One region of the Pseudomonas sp. DF5 genome, then DNA from elsewhere that is predicted to be linked to it. Evidence: riboswitches for the same ligand, from Rfam matches in the RefSeq annotation. Region 1 holds a riboswitch; the other holds the start of a gene.

Region 1 (7,682 bases):
GCCATGCTGGCCGATAAAGGCACCTTGGGTGAACGGAGCGGGCAACTTGCTGCCTTCGGCGAACGTCAGGCCCAGCGATGCGGTATGGGGCCCCACTGCGTAGTCCGGTGCAATGGCCTTGGCGACCAGATCTGGGTTTTGTGGTTCGACGCGAACATCGACATGCTGACCGTAATAGCTGTAAGGCCAGCCATAGAACCCGCCGTCCTTCACTGAAGTGATGTAGTCCGGCACCAGGTCGCTGCCGATTTCATCCCGCTCGTTGACGGCGGTCCACAGTGCGCCGCTCTGAGGCTCCCAGGCCAGGCCGTTCGGGTTGCGAATCCCCGAGGCGAAGATTCGATGGTTGCCGGTGGCGCGATCCACTTCCCAGATCGCCGCGCGACCTTCCTCCTGATCCATGCCGTTTTCGCCGACGTTGCTGTTCGAGCCCACGGTGACGTACAGCTTGCTGCCGTCCTTGCTGGCGATGACATTTTTGGTCCAGTGGTGATTGCGCGTGCCGCCCGGCAAATCGACTACTTTGATTGGCTGCGACTTGATCGCTGTCTCGCCGTTTTCATAGTGAAAGCGCAGCAAGCGGTCGGTGTCGGTGACATACAGGTCATTGCCGACCAGGGTCATGCCGAAAGGCGAGTTGAGGTTTTCCAGGAACACCGTGCGGGTTTCGGCGACGCCGTCGTGGTCCTTGTCCCGCAGCAGAGTAATGCGGTTCGGGCTGGGGACGCCGGCACCGGCGCGGCCCATGACTTTGCCCATGATCCAGCCGCGAATGCCTTTGCTGTCATCGGATTTGGCCGGCGCGTTGGTTTCGGCCACCAGTACGTCACCGTTGGGCAGCACGTAGAGCCAGCGCGGATGCTCGAGGCCTTCGGCAAACGCTACTACTTGAGTGCCTGCGGCGGCGACGGGCTTTTTACCTTGAGGCCAGCCGATCGCCGGGGCGATGTTCACCGTCGGGATCAGAGTTTTGTTCGGTTCCGGCAGCTTGGGCGACGGTCCGGTGCCGTCCGAGACTTGCAGGCTGGAGGTTTCACCACAGGCGGCGAGCCCTCCGGCGAGCGCGATGATGAACACGAGCTGGGGTTTGCGCATTACTGATTTTCCCTATGAATGCATTGACGTAATCATAGAGAAGCGTAAACACCCGATGGTTCAACCGGTCAGCCGCGGGCTTCCTTGAACAGCACGGCGATCCCCGGATGGTAATTGCCGGCTTCATTGCGCAACTTGCGGTAGGCGTAAGGGAAATACCAGGCCACCGCGCAGGTGTGTTCCTTTTGCAGGTCGTCGAGCATGTCCTGGAGTTCTTCCGGGGTGGCGCTGTGCTGGGCTTTTTGTGGGGCGACAAACAGGCAGCCGAGTTTCAGGTCGCTGGCGTAGCTGATGCGCTTCGCGTCGCTGGTGATGTCCGCCAGTGCCTGCGTCAGGTTCAAGCTATTGACCCGTGGCCAGCGCTGGGTGGCCTGCAGGTACGCGCGTTCTTCGCTGGTGGCGATAAATAGATCGGCGCGGGCGTTGCGTTCGCCTTCTTCGGTCTGTTTGCGCGACGGTGTTTGCTGCAGCGTGACCATTTCCGCCATCCAGGCTGCGGCAGAGAGCAGGCCGAGGTTGGCGTTTTCGTCGTACCAGTAAGGCGTATCGTTATCGCCGCGCACGGCGTTGTAGCGGTCGATACAGTCAAACCAGCGTTCCAGGACCGGGCGCAGGAATTCCAGCTTCGGATTGCTGATGATCATGCCTTGCATGTGGCTCACCCTTGTTATTGTGTTATGAGGTTGTGGCTCTTTGATATCACTGCTGGCAGTGTGGCACAAGATTGGCGTCAGATAATTGATCGGCGGCAGTTATTCGCCGCAAGGCGTCCCGTCTTTAATTGACGCTCCACCCCCAACCCTCTAACCTTCGCGGCTTGTTTCAGGTGCTCTGTGGCCTTGGTCGACAGAGTGAAACAGGGAAGCCGGTGAGTGGATTTCTTCCAGCGAAGAATGATTACGATCCCGGCGCTGCCCCCGCAACGGTAAATGAGTGAAGACTGCGCATTGAGCCACTGTGTCTATTTTTGGCATGGGAAGGCGCGCCGTCGGGCCAATCGCCGCTCATGAGCCCGGAGACCGGCCTGATCCATTCAGCGGCATCACGGTGGGCGATGCCAGGCTTCTTGCCGTCTATTCTTGTGCCTGCCCGCCGTTATCCAGCCTCAACGGAGAGCTCCCCCCATGACTGATACCCCTGATCGTGACGAACGCCATCTGGCGCGCATGCTGCGCAAAAAAGCCGTGATCGACGAACGCATCGCCAATTCACCGAATGAATGCGGCCTGCTGCTGGTGCTGAGCGGCAACGGCAAAGGCAAGAGCAGTTCGGCGTTCGGCATGCTCGCGCGCTCCATGGGGCACGGCATGCAGTGCGGTGTGGTGCAGTTCATCAAAGGGCGCAGCAGCACCGGCGAGGAGCTGTTCTTCCGGCGCTTTCCGGAGCAGGTGCGTTTTCATGTGATGGGCGAGGGCTTCACCTGGGAAACCCAGGACCGCCAGCGTGACATCGCCGCCGCCGAAGCTGCGTGGGCGGTGTCCCGCGAACTGTTGAGCGATCCGTCGATTGGCCTGGTGGTACTCGATGAATTGAACATCGCCCTCAAGCACGGTTACCTCGATCTTGATCAGGTGCTCAGCGACTTGCAGGCCCGTCCGCCTATGCAGCATGTGGTGGTCACTGGCCGTGGCGCCAAACCGGAGATGATCGAACTGGCTGACACCGTCACCGAAATGGGCATGATCAAACACGCCTTCCAGGCCGGGATCAAAGCGCAAAAAGGCGTCGAGTTGTGAGTCAACCACGTCAATGCCCGGCGGTACTGATTGCCGCGCCGGCCTCCGGTCAGGGCAAGACCACCGTCACCGCCGCGCTCGCCCGTTTGCATCGCAATCAGGGGCGCAAGGTGCGCGTGTTCAAGTGCGGACCGGACTTTCTTGACCCGATGATTCTCGAGCGCGCCAGTGGTGCACCGGTCTATCAACTGGACATGTGGATGGTCGGCGAGCAGGAAAGCCGTCGCCTGTTGTGGGAAGCCGCTGGCGAAGCTGACCTGATTCTCATTGAAGGTGTCATGGGGCTGTTCGACGGTACGCCGTCCAGCGCCGATCTGGCGCGGCACTTCGGTGTGCCAGTGCTCGGCGTGATCGACGGCACCGCGATGGCGCAGACCTTTGGCGCACTGGCCCTGGGCTTGGCTCGCTATCAGCCGGATTTGCCGTTTGCCGGTGTGTTGGCCAACCGGGTTGGCACCCTGCGTCATGCGCAATTGCTCGAAGGCAGTCTGACAGAAGGCTTGCGTTGGTACGGCGCGTTGTCCCGGGAAACCGGCATCGAATTGCCAAGTCGGCACCTCGGCCTGGTGCAGGCCAGCGAATTGAATGATCTCGATCTGCGCCTCGATGCCGCCGCCGCCTCGCTGGCCAGCAGTTGCGACGTGGCGTTACCGCCTGCCGTGGAGTTCGCCGCACCTGAAGTGATCGCCGCCGAACCATTGCTGGCCGGTGTGCGGATTGCCGTGGCCCGGGACGAAGCCTTTGCGTTTACCTACGGCGCGAGCCTGGATCTGCTGCGGGCGATGGGCGCCGAGTTGTCTTTCTTCTCGCCGATCCGCGACCGCGAGTTGCCGGAGGCAGACAGCCTTTATCTGCCGGGTGGTTACCCTGAATTGCACCATGTGGCGTTGTCACAAAACACGCCAATGCTGACCGCCATCCGCGCTCATCACGCAGCGGGCAAACCGTTGCTGGCCGAGTGTGGCGGCATGCTGTACTTGTTGGACTCGTTGACCGACGTCGAGGGCACTCGCGCTGAACTGGTTGGCTTGCTGACCGGTGATGCGGTGATGCAGAAGCGTTTGGCGGCGTTGGCCTTGCAGGCGGTGGAACTGCCTGAAGGTTTGCTGCGTGGACACACTTATCACCACTCGCTGACCAGCACCGAGCTTGAGCCGATTGCGCGTGGCTTGAGCCCCAATGGCGGGCGCGGGGCGGAGGCGGTTTATCGTGAGGGGCGGATGACGGCCTCTTATGTGCACTTTTATTTTCCCTCCAATCCATCGGCGATTGCTGCGCTTTTTGTGCCCGACCTTGAGGCCGCCTTCGCGGGCAAGCCCGCTCCCACAATGGACCGCGTTTCTTCAGGCATCACGTCTTCTAATGTGGGAGCGAGCCTGCTCGCGAAGAGGCCATGACGGACAACGCATTCAACCAAGCCGAACGCGAAGCTGTTTATCGCGCAATTGCAGAACGCCGCGACATGCGCCACTTCAGCGGCGGCACGGTCGAGCCCGAGTTACTGAGGCGCCTGCTCGAAGCCGCGCACCAGGCGCCGAGTGTCGGCCTGATGCAGCCCTGGCGGTTCATCCGCATCAGCGACCGGGCGCTGCGCGGCAAGATCCAGCAACTGGTGGAAGAAGAACGCATCCGCACCGCCGAAGCCCTCGGCGAGCGCTCTGACGAATTCATGAAGCTCAAGGTCGAAGGCATCAACGACTGCGCCGAGGTGTTGGTCGCTGCGCTGATGGACGATCGCGAACGGCATATCTTCGGCCGTCGTACGTTGCCGGAAATGGACATGGCCTCGCTGTCCTGCGCCATCCAGAACCTGTGGCTGGCGTCCCGCGCCGAAGGGTTGGGCATGGGCTGGGTGTCGTTGTTCGAGCCGCAAGCCCTGGCGGATTTACTGGGTTTACCGGCCGGGGCCAAACCCTTGGCTGTTCTTTGCCTGGGACCGGTCAAGGAATTCTATCCGGCGCCGATGCTGGTACTCGAAGGTTGGGCGCAGGCGCGTCCGCTCAACGAGTTGCTGTATGAAAATTATTGGGGAGTGAGTCAATGAGTGTGGCGTTGTTGAGTGTCGCCGCGGTCGCGCTGGATGCGCTGCTGGGTGAACCCAAACGCTGGCATCCGCTGGTGGCGTTCGGTCGTTTTGCCGATCGCATCGAACAACGTTTCAACTCCGCTGGCCGCGGCTGGCGCAGTCACGGGGTGACAGCCTGGGTGATGGCGGTCGTGCCGTTGACCTTGCTGGTCACCGCGCTGTCCTGGGCACCTTACGTTGGCTGGATCGTCGAGATTCTCGCGCTCTATTGTGCCCTCGGCATGCGCAGTCTCGGCGAACATGTCGAGCCAGTGGCCAAGGCTCTGCGCAGCGATGATCTGGTCGAGGCGCGCACACGTGTCGGTTATCTGGTCAGCCGCCAGACCAGCGAACTGGACAAAACCGAAGTCGCCCGCGCCGCCACCGAGTCGGTGTTGGAGAACGGCAGCGATGCGGTGTTCGCCGCACTGTTCTGGTTTGCCGTGGCGGGTGCGCCCGGTGTGGTGCTCTATCGTCTGAGCAACACCCTGGATGCGATGTGGGGTTATCGCAATGAGCGCTTCGAGCGTTTCGGCTGGGCTGCCGCAAAGATCGACGATGTCCTGAACTACATTCCCGCACGCTTGGTGGCGTTGACCTACGCACTCTTGGGCAAAACCCGACTGGCGCTGAAATGCTGGCGCACCCAGGGGCCGACCTGGGACAGCCCGAATGCCGGGCCGGTGATGGCGGCTGGTGCCGGTGCGTTGGGTGTCGAGTTGGGCGGGGCGGCGATTTATCACGGCGAACTGCATCAGCGTCCGCAGTTGGGCGAAGGCGTGCCGGCGGATGCCGATTCCATCGACCGTGGCTGGCAATTGGTCCAGCGCGGGGTATGGTTATGGCTGCTGATTCTCTGCGTGGGGGCTGAATTCTATGCTTGAGCACGGTGGCCGGTTACGCAAGGCGGCAATCGAATACGGCATCGCGGAGGCCGATTGGCTCGACCTGTCCAGTGGTCTTGCGCCCTGGCCATTCCCGGTCCCGGACATCCCGCTGCGGGCCTGGGCGCGTCTGCCGGAAACCGATGACGGCCTGGAGCAGGCCGCTTGCGACTATTACGGTGCGGCTCAGGTATTGCCCGTGGCCGGTTCGCAAATGGCGATTCAGTTGCTGCCGCGCTTGCGCCGGGCCGGCAAGGTCGGCGTGCTGTCGCCGTGTTACGCCGAGCACGCCGAAGCCTGGCGCCGCAACGGTTATGTCGTGCGTGAAGTCCTGGAGTCGGAAGTCGATTTCTATCTCGACAACCTCGACGTGCTGGTGGTGGTCAATCCGAACAATCCCACGGGCCTGAGCCTGACCCCGGCTCGCCTGCTGGATTGGCATGCGCGGCTGGCCCAGCGCGGTGGCTGGCTGGTGGTGGACGAGGCGTTCATGGACAACACGCCGCATTTGAGTCTGGCGCCGTTCACCAACCAGATCGGCTTGATCGTGCTGCGTTCCTTCGGCAAGTTTTTCGGCCTGGCCGGTGTGCGGCTAGGGTTTGTGCTGGCCGAGCGCAAGTTGCTCAAACTGTTGGCCGAGCAGGTCGGACCCTGGGCGGTCAGTGGGCCGACCCGCGTACTGGGCCAGGCTTGCCTGACGGATACGCACGGGCACACCCGACAGCGCATTCGCACTGACGAAGCTGGCGAGCGTCTGGCGTTGCTGCTTGAGCAGTATGGTTTCAAGCCTCAGGGCGGTTGCGCGTTGTTCCAGTGGCTGATCACCGAGCGCGCCGAAGCGCTGCATGAATTCATGGCCCGGCGCGGCATTCTGCTGCGATTGTTCACCCACAACAGCAGCCTGCGTTTTGGTTTACCTGCGGATGAAGCGGACTGGTCGCGCCTCGAACAAGCCCTGCAAACCTATGCCAAGGAAAACCCATGACAACGTTGATGGTGCAGGGCACCACCTCCGACGCCGGTAAAAGCACGCTGGTGACGGCGCTGTGTCGCTGGGTCACGCGCCAAGGCGTGAGCGTGGTGCCGTTCAAGCCGCAGAACATGGCCCTCAACAGTGCGGTGACCGCCGACGGTGGCGAGATCGGTCGCGCTCAGGCGGTACAGGCCCAGGCTTCAAACCTTGAGCCGCACACCGACATGAACCCGGTGCTGCTCAAGCCCAACAGCGACACCGGCGCCCAAGTGATCATCCATGGTCGCGCCGTCACCACCATGAATGCGGTCGCCTATCACGACTACAAAACCATCGCCATGCAGGCGGTGCTGGCCTCCCATGAACGGCTGAGCGCGGCGTATCCGCTGGTGATGGTTGAAGGGGCGGGCTCGCCGGCTGAGATCAACCTGCGCGCCGGCGACATCGCCAACATGGGGTTTGCCGAGGCGGTGGACTGCCCGGTTGTGCTGATTGCCGACATCAATCGCGGTGGGGTTTTCGCGCATTTGGTCGGTACGCTGGAGCTGCTGTCGCCGAGTGAACAGGCGCGGGTCAAAGGCTTCATCATCAACCGTTTTCGCGGCGACATCGCCTTGCTGCAACCAGGTCTGGACTGGCTGGAAGCGCGCACCGGCAAACCAGTGATCGGCGTGTTGCCTTATGTGATGGACCTGCACCTGGAGGCCGAGGACGGCCTCGATCAACGTCAGACCGATAAGGTCCAGCAAGTGCTTAAAGTGGTGGTGCCGGTACTGCCGCGCATCAGCAACCACACCGATTTCGATCCACTGCGTCTGCATCCGCAAGTGGACCTGCAATTCATCGGCCCCGGCCAGGCAATTCCGTCGGCCGACCTGATAATTCTCCCTGGCTCGAAAAGCGTGCGCAGCGACCTCGCGTACCTGCGG
Region 2 (7,682 bases), on a different contig from region 1:
GACGTGATTCGCGATAACTTCTGGGCACTGTTCCAGGCCCCGGAGCATGATCTTTACATCACCGACCCGAAATATCGTGGCCAGGCTACGCCGCTGCTGGCGATGCCGGGGCAGAACGATGACGTCGGCAGTGTCCTGAGTCTGTGGCATGACTACCGCAACAAGCGCAACGAATATGAGGCCCTGCGCCGTGACAGCTATGCCGACTTGCCGGCGCCGAGCTGGTCGACCCTGTGGGCCGGCAATGACAATGCGCTGTTGAGTATCTTCCGGCATTTCGACAGCGCCTCGGTGACCAAGGGCCTGATCGGCGATGTGCCGCAGACGATGTGGCTGTTCGATTACCCGTTGCTGGAGCGCACCTATTACCAGCTGGCGGTCAACTTCGATGTGTTCGGCAACGTGTCCCATCAGGCTCAGACCCGGCTGTACTTCGACCTGATTCGCAACGGTGCCGAGCAGAATTTCCTGCGCCTGATGCCGGCGAGCTCACGGGATGGCTATCTCGACGATTGGTACCAGAACAGCGGCAAGTTCAAGATGTGGCTGGATTACGAGGACATCGACAACGACAAGCCGACGGCACTGACGCTGGACGCAACCGACCCGAAACGCGATTTCGCCTTGCAGCTGCTGTCGCGTTACGGCGAACTCAATGCCAGGCCCGATCCGATCAACCGCTGCGACGGCGCTTATTGCTCACGGCCGAACATTGATCCGGCGTTGCAGAACGCCGAACAGGCCCTGAGTCGCCTGACTTCACGCCCGGCTGCGGGTTTGAAAGTCATCGATCAGCTGCCGGAAGCCACGATGTTGCGCATCGAGAGTCCAAGCGGCAAGCGCGAGGTCTACAGCCTGCTGCGCAACCGAGCCCACAGCAATGTGGCGTTCCTGCTCGGTGAATCGCTGCGTTATCAGCCGGGGCTCGACACGTTGACGATCTATCCGGGTGTTCTGAGCAGCTACCCGAACTTCATGTTCAACATCCCGGCCGGGCAAGTGCCGGCGTTCGTCGACGAGATGGATAATGCCAAAGACGCCGCCAGCTTCGAGAAAATCGTCGAGCGCTGGGGCATACGCCGCAGTCATCCGCAGTTCTGGCAGTATTTCCATGATCTGAGCCAGTACATCCACGACACCGATCCGGTGGAAGAGGGCGTGCTGGACATGAATCGCTACGAGAATCTCTGATTGAAGGCCGAACACGAACCGCCGACCCCCTGTAGGAGCGAAGCTTGCTCGCGAAAGCGGTCTGATAGTCGACATCTACGCTGAATATCAGTGACCCTTCGCGAGCAAGCTTCGCTCCTACAGAGGGCTGCGGTGATCAGGACGCTCATGGACAAAGGCACACTTTCCCGACAAAAATACTAGGACTTTGTGCGGCGCGTCGATTGGCGTAAACTGCGTCCAAGCCTGCGAGGAGTTTCCATGACCGCTATTACCATTACCGACGCCGCCCATGATTACCTGGCCGATCTGCTGTCCAAGCAGAACACCCCGGGTATCGGCATCCGCGTCTTTATCACCCAGCCTGGCACCCAGTACGCCGAAACCTGCATTGCCTACTGCAAGCCGGGCGAAGAAAAACCTGAAGATACAGCGCTGGGGCTCAAAAGCTTCACCGCCTATATCGACTCGTTCAGCGAAGCGTTTCTGGACGATGCGGTAGTCGACTACGCCACCGACCGCATGGGCGGCCAACTGACCATCAAGGCGCCAAACGCCAAAGTCCCGATGGTCAACGCCGACAGCCCGGTCAACGAGCGCATCAACTACTACCTGCAAACCGAGATCAACCCGGGGCTGGCCAGCCACGGCGGTCAGGTCAGCCTGATCGATGTGGTCGAAGACGGCATCGCCGTGCTGAAGTTCGGCGGCGGTTGCCAGGGCTGCGGCCAGGCAGACGTCACCCTGAAGGAAGGTATCGAACGCACCTTGCTCGAGCGCATTCCCGAGCTCAAGGGCGTACGTGACGTGACCGACCACACGCAGAAAGAAAACGCCTACTACTAAGGTGTTCGCTGCGACATAAAAAAACGGTGCCCGTGAGCACCGTTTTTTTATGGATGATCGATAACCTGTGGCGAGGGAGCTTGCTCCCGCTCGACTGCGAAGCAGTCGCAATCCAGCCGATGCATTTTCCCGTGATGAATGCGTTGGCTGATTTTGGGACCGCTGCGCGGTCCAGCGGGAGCAAGCTCCCTCGCCACAAGTGCTTCAGTGTCTGTATAGGTGTGCATGCCCCGCGCGATACAGCGACGATTCACTGAAGTGATCGCTGCCCAGCACTCGACCCACCAGAATCAGCGCCGTTCGGCGAAAACCCTTGGCTTGTACCTTCTGCGCAATGTCCGCAAGCGTTCCCACCACCCAATCCTGATCAGGCCAGGTCGCCCGGTGAATTACCGCGATCGGGCAGTCGGCGCCGTAGTGCGGCAGCAATTCGGCAAGGATCTTCTCTAGATGATTGACCCCCAGGTGGATCGCCATGGTCGCCCCGTGTTGCGCCAGGCTGCCCAGTTCTTCGCCAGCGGGCATGGCGGTCTTGTCGGCGTAACGGGTCAGAATCACGCTCTGTGACACGTCCGGCAGGGTCAGTTCGGCCCCCAAAAGGGCCGCGCAGGCGGCGGTGGCGGTGACGCCGGGAATGATTTCGAAAGGGATGTCGAGTTCACGCAAGTAGCGAATCTGCTCGCCGATCGCGCCGTACAGACTCGGGTCGCCGGAATGCACCCGGGCCACGTCCTGGCCGTTAGCGTGGGCGGTCTTGATCAGCTCGACGATCTGTTCCAGATGCAGTTCAGCGCTGTTGACCACCTGTTCGGCCCGGTGGCCTTCCAGAACGGCGGCGGGGACCAGGGAGCCGGCATAGATGATGACCGGGCAGCTACGAATCAGCCGCTGGCCTTTGACGGTGATCAGTTCCGGGTCGCCGGGGCCGGCGCCAATGAAGTAGACGGTCATCGTCGTTTCCTGTCAGAAATAGGTGCTGGGCATGCTTCAGATGAAGAATGCTCATGATCGAGGGCAGGGATTATCGGGGATTTTACGCGGCGCTGGCCAATGCCAGGGTGGCCTGGGCATATTTTTGTCGTGGAATCAGCAACTTTGCCGGTGCCTGGGCCAATTGTTCGGCCAGGGCCAACGCGGCGCTTTCCGCCACGCCGTAGCAACCGGTGCGTTCAAACGCGATGTCCGAGTGGTGGCTCAGTTGTGCTTGATAGGTCGCCAATTGTTCGCTGCTGAAGTACATCAGCGGCAATGCCAGCTGTTCGGCCAGCTCGATCAGGCCAGGTTCATCGCGCTTGAGGTCGATGCTGGCCAGGGCCTTGATCTCACGAAGCTCGATTTGATGGGCCTGTAACGCCTGATCGAGCAGCGCCCGCAGCGTGCTGACGGGGCAGCCGCGCTGGCAGCCCAGGCCGACCACCAGGGTCGGCACTGTGCCGTTTTCAGTCATGCGCTGTAATGGCCATCGCTTTTGCGGCGGAACAACCAGGCGCTGATCAGGCCCAGGGCCAGCCAGAACGCCACGTTGGTCAACTGCGAAGCGATTTTGAATTGCGCTTCCAAGGCTTGCGGCGCCAGCATCGAATGGACTTCCGGTTGCGGTGCGCCGATCACATGCGGCACGGCCAGGATCGCCACGCCGAGGACTTTCATCAGCCAGTGACGGCTGAACACGATCAACGCGATGCCGACCGCCGTGGACGCGGCAGTGCCAATCCACCAGATTTGCCGTTGCGCCAGATCCGCCGCGGCAGTGCCCGGCAGTTCGGGCGGCAGGCCGAGAGTCGGAGCCAGCACGAACGTCGCATAACCGGCCAGGCCCCAGAGCAGGCCCTGAGAGGTCTTGGTCGGTGCGCGCAGAGTGTAAAGACCGGCGAGCATCAGGGCGAAACCGACGGCTACCACCAGGTTGCCGCCGGTAGTGGACAGCACGCGCTGCCAACCGTCCTCCGGTTCCCAGGCTTCGGCATCGTGGGTATGAGCGACTGCGCCCGCCGCGTGCTCGTGGATTTCAACAGCGGCCGGCTCGGATTTTTCGTAGGTCTCGGCCTGCAAAATCAGCGGGGCGACCCAGAAGCTTTGCAGCAGGGTCAACAACAGGGCGGCCAGCAGCCCGGTGAACCCTGCGGTTTGCGCAATACGCTTGATCATCTCAGCAGGTCTCAATGGCACGGAAAGGCGGAGCTGTGACGGGTATCGTGCGCGGCGTTGTGCACCGCTTCGATGTGCGAGAAACCGGCGAAATACACAAGGCTAGCGCCAAGGATCGACGCACACACGGCGGCGGTCAGGCGTTGAGTCAGGGTCGTGGTGGTGCTGGCGATGCTCTTGTCGGTGTTGCTGGCGGTGTTGCTGATGATCGTCATGGCGCTTCCCTCTGGTCTGTCAGCGGGTGAATAGAGCGCATGAAAACCTCCGCACGCCAAGGGCTCGCAGAGATTTCGAACAGCGCCCGCCCACCGCGGGTTTGTTATTCAGTGAACGTAAAAGTCACTTTGTGTTGCGGGCCGGTCTCCGGGCTCGCGAGGGGCTGGGCTTGTGCCTGAACCTGCAAGCATCACCTTCCCATGCCCAATGACAGGCACAGTGGATCTGACGCTTCACTCGCTTACCGTTGCGGGGGCAGCACCGGACTGACATGGCTTTAGAGTAAAGCACATGATTCACCGGTTTCCCGTTTCACCCTGTGAAGGGCACCCGTAACAAGGCGTGTAGGAGAGCATGGGCGAGGGCGGGGAGTCAATTGGCAGGGGTTCTCACTAACACCCAATATCTGTGGCGAGGGGGCTTGCTCCCGCTCGAGCGCATAGCGGTCGCATCGGATTCATGCGGTCTGTCTGTAAGATTTGCAGTGCATGGTTTCACGACTGCTTCGCAGCCGAACGGGAGCAAGCTCCCTCGCCACAGGCAAGCCCCCTCGCCACAGGTGATCGCATTCGCCGACAAGACATTGACCCGCCCCCACACGATGCGTAGCCTTGCGCTTTCGAGGTTCTTCGGCGTCTGTCGAAGCTAAGAAGGGAACGCGGTCGATGCCGCGGCTGCCCCCGCAACTGTGAACGGTGATGTTCGCTGCCACGCCACTGCAAACCCTGTGCAACGGGTTCGCGGGAAGGCGCAGCGAATGCCGGGCCAACGCCCGGCGCGCCGTCAGCCAGGAGACCTGCCTCGACACAGATTCTCACTTTCAACCGGGCGGGGTGATCCGGTGGCGAACTCTTCAGGCACGCGCGCCCGCGTTGCCGGTCGTCGTCCCGTATGCCCGCCACCTTGCCAAAGGGCATCCGATGAAAACACTGGCCAAACTCCCCGTCACCATCGTTACCGGCTTCCTCGGTTCGGGCAAAACCACCTTGCTGCGGCACATGCTCGACAACGCCCAGGGCCGTCGCATCGCGGTGATCGTCAACGAGTTCGGCGAGCTGGGCATCGACGGCGAGATCCTCAAGCAATGCTCCATCGGCTGCACTGAAGAAGAGGCCAGCGGTCGCGTCTATGAATTGGCCAACGGCTGCCTGTGCTGCACCGTTCAGGAAGAATTCTTCCCGGTGATGCGCGAACTCGTAGCGCGTCGCGGCGACCTCGACCACATCCTCATCGAAACTTCGGGCCTGGCCCTGCCAAAGCCTTTGGTTCAAGCCTTCCAGTGGCCGGAAATCCGCAGCGCCTGCACCGTTGACGCGGTGATCACCGTGGTCGACAGCCCAGCCGTGGCCGCCGGCACCTTCGCGGCGTTCCCGGATCAAGTGGACGCCCAGCGCAAACTCGACCCGAACCTGGACCACGAATCGCCGCTGCACGAGCTGTTCGCCGACCAACTGGCCAGCGCCGACCTGGTAATCCTCAACAAAGCCGACCTGATCAGCGCCACGGACCTGGCCCGCGTGCGCCTGGAAGTCGCCGAAGAGCTGCCTCCAGCGGTAAAAGTCATCGAAGCCAGCAGCGGTCGCTTGCCACTGGACGTGCTGATCGGCCTCGGCGCCGGTTCCGAAGAACACATCGACAGCCGCCACAGCCATCACGATCACCACCACGAAGATGAAGACGACCACGATCACGACCATGACGCGTTCGACTCCATCTCGATCGAGCTGCCACAAGCCGACGAAAGCCTGCTGATGGACGCGCTGACGCAACTGGTGGTGCAGCACGGTATTCTGCGGGTCAAGGGTTTCGCTGCGGTGCCGAACAAGCCGATGCGCCTGTTGATTCAGGGCGTGGGCACGCGTTTCGACAAGCACTTTGACCGTCAGTGGGGGGCCGAGGAAGCGCGCACCACCCGTCTGGTGTTGATCGGTCAGTCGCTGGACGCCGTTCAACTCGAAGCGCAATTGCGCGCTGCGCTCAGCGTTTAACCCATGCACCTGCTCAGGACCCAGCCCGGCGGTTTCGTGTCGGATGACAACATTGCCGACCTTGGACAAACCCCCGCCGAGCTGGTGATCCTGTGCAGCGGCGATTCCAGTCTGGCGTTGCTCGCCGAGGCGGCGCAGCAGCTGCCCGACGATTACCCGAGCCTGCGCCTGGCCAACCCGATGCAGGTGCAGAATCACGCCTCGGTCGATCTTTATGTCGACGAAGTGCTGCGCCACGCCAAGGTGATTCTGATCTCGCTGCATGGCGGTATCGCCTATTGGCGTTACGGCATCGAGCGTCTGGTGGAATTGTCCCAGCGCGGTGTGCAGTTGATTCTGGTGCCGGGCGACGATCGTCCGGACCCGGAACTCAGCGACCTGAGCACCGTAATCCCCGAAGACCGCGACCGGCTCTGGCACTTCCTGCGTCAGGGCGGCATGGCCAATGCGCTCGACTTGTTTCGCTGCCTCGCCAGTCGCTGGCTGGGTCGCGATTATCCATGGTCCGAGCCTCAAACCCTGCCACGCACCGCGATCTACCACCCGCAAAAAAGCCCCGCGCACCTTCAGGATTGGCAAGCCGACTGGCAGGCCGATCAGCCGGTGGCGGCGGTGCTGTTTTACCGCTCGCACTTGCAGGCGGCGAACACCGGTTTCATCGATATTTTCTGCCAGCGTTTGCAGGCGGCGGGGCTCAACCCGTTGCCGATTGCGCTGGCCAGTCTGAAAGAGCCTGGCTGCCTGTCGGTGGTCGAGGACTGGCTGGATGACGTCGAGGCGGGGGTGATTCTGAACACCACCGGTTTCGCCCAGTCCAGCCCTGAAACGCCGCACCTGCGGCCGTTTCGTCGCAACATCCCGGTGATTCAGGCGATCTGCGCCCAGGACAACGAGCCCGGTTGGCGTGCCAGCGAGCAAGGCCTCGGTCCCCGTGACTTGGCGATGCACATCGCGCTGCCGGAGCTGGACGGGCGAATCATCAGTCGGCCGATCAGCTTCAAGGATCTGGCGTGGCGCAGCGAGCGCAGTCAGTCCGATGTGGTTTGCTATCGACCACAACCGGAACGGATGGATTTTGTCGCCGAACTGGCACGGCGCTGGATCGATCTGGCGCGAGTGCCCAACGGTGAAAAACGCATTGCCCTGATCCTCGCCAACTACCCGACTCGCGATGGACGCATCGGCAATGGCGTCGGTCTCGACACACCCGCCGCGGCGCTGAATATCCTGCGTGCGCTGCATCAAGAAGGTTATCCGTTGCCGGCCGAGTTGCCGGACAGCGGCACCGCGCTGATCCAGCAACTGCTCGGTGGC

Evidence for each region. Region 1 has a riboswitch for cobalamin ahead of cobO (cob(I)yrinic acid a,c-diamide adenosyltransferase). Riboswitches for the same ligand answer to the same signal wherever they lie in the genome.
Region 2: linked by a shared signal. The riboswitch ahead of AC30D7_RS02245 (CbtB domain-containing protein) and the one ahead of cobO (cob(I)yrinic acid a,c-diamide adenosyltransferase) in region 1 are both predicted to bind cobalamin.

What each region holds. Positions count from the first base shown of each region.
Region 1 covers NZ_JBYVYM010000016.1:121,481-129,162, forward strand. The annotation lists gene AC30D7_RS16630 (PQQ-dependent sugar dehydrogenase) at 1-1,095, opposite strand, end outside; gene AC30D7_RS16635 (hypothetical protein) at 1,164-1,748, opposite strand; cobalamin riboswitch at 1,903-2,137, shown strand; gene cobO (cob(I)yrinic acid a,c-diamide adenosyltransferase) at 2,220-2,831, shown strand; gene AC30D7_RS16645 (cobyrinic acid a,c-diamide synthase CobB) at 2,828-4,228, shown strand; gene bluB (5,6-dimethylbenzimidazole synthase) at 4,225-4,875, shown strand; gene cbiB (adenosylcobinamide-phosphate synthase CbiB) at 4,872-5,780, shown strand; gene cobD (threonine-phosphate decarboxylase CobD) at 5,773-6,765, shown strand; gene AC30D7_RS16665 (cobyric acid synthase) at 6,762-7,682, shown strand, end outside.
Region 2 covers NZ_JBYVYM010000002.1:35,315-42,996, forward strand. The annotation lists gene AC30D7_RS02220 (fatty acid cis/trans isomerase) at 1-1,191, shown strand, start outside; gene nfuA (Fe-S biogenesis protein NfuA) at 1,432-2,016, shown strand; gene cobM (precorrin-4 C(11)-methyltransferase) at 2,221-2,967, opposite strand; gene AC30D7_RS02235 (cobalamin biosynthesis protein) at 3,050-3,463, opposite strand; gene AC30D7_RS02240 (CbtA family protein) at 3,460-4,164, opposite strand; gene AC30D7_RS02245 (CbtB domain-containing protein) at 4,176-4,379, opposite strand; cobalamin riboswitch at 4,502-4,729, opposite strand; cobalamin riboswitch at 4,986-5,198, shown strand; gene cobW (cobalamin biosynthesis protein CobW) at 5,301-6,368, shown strand; gene cobN (cobaltochelatase subunit CobN) at 6,372-7,682, shown strand, end outside.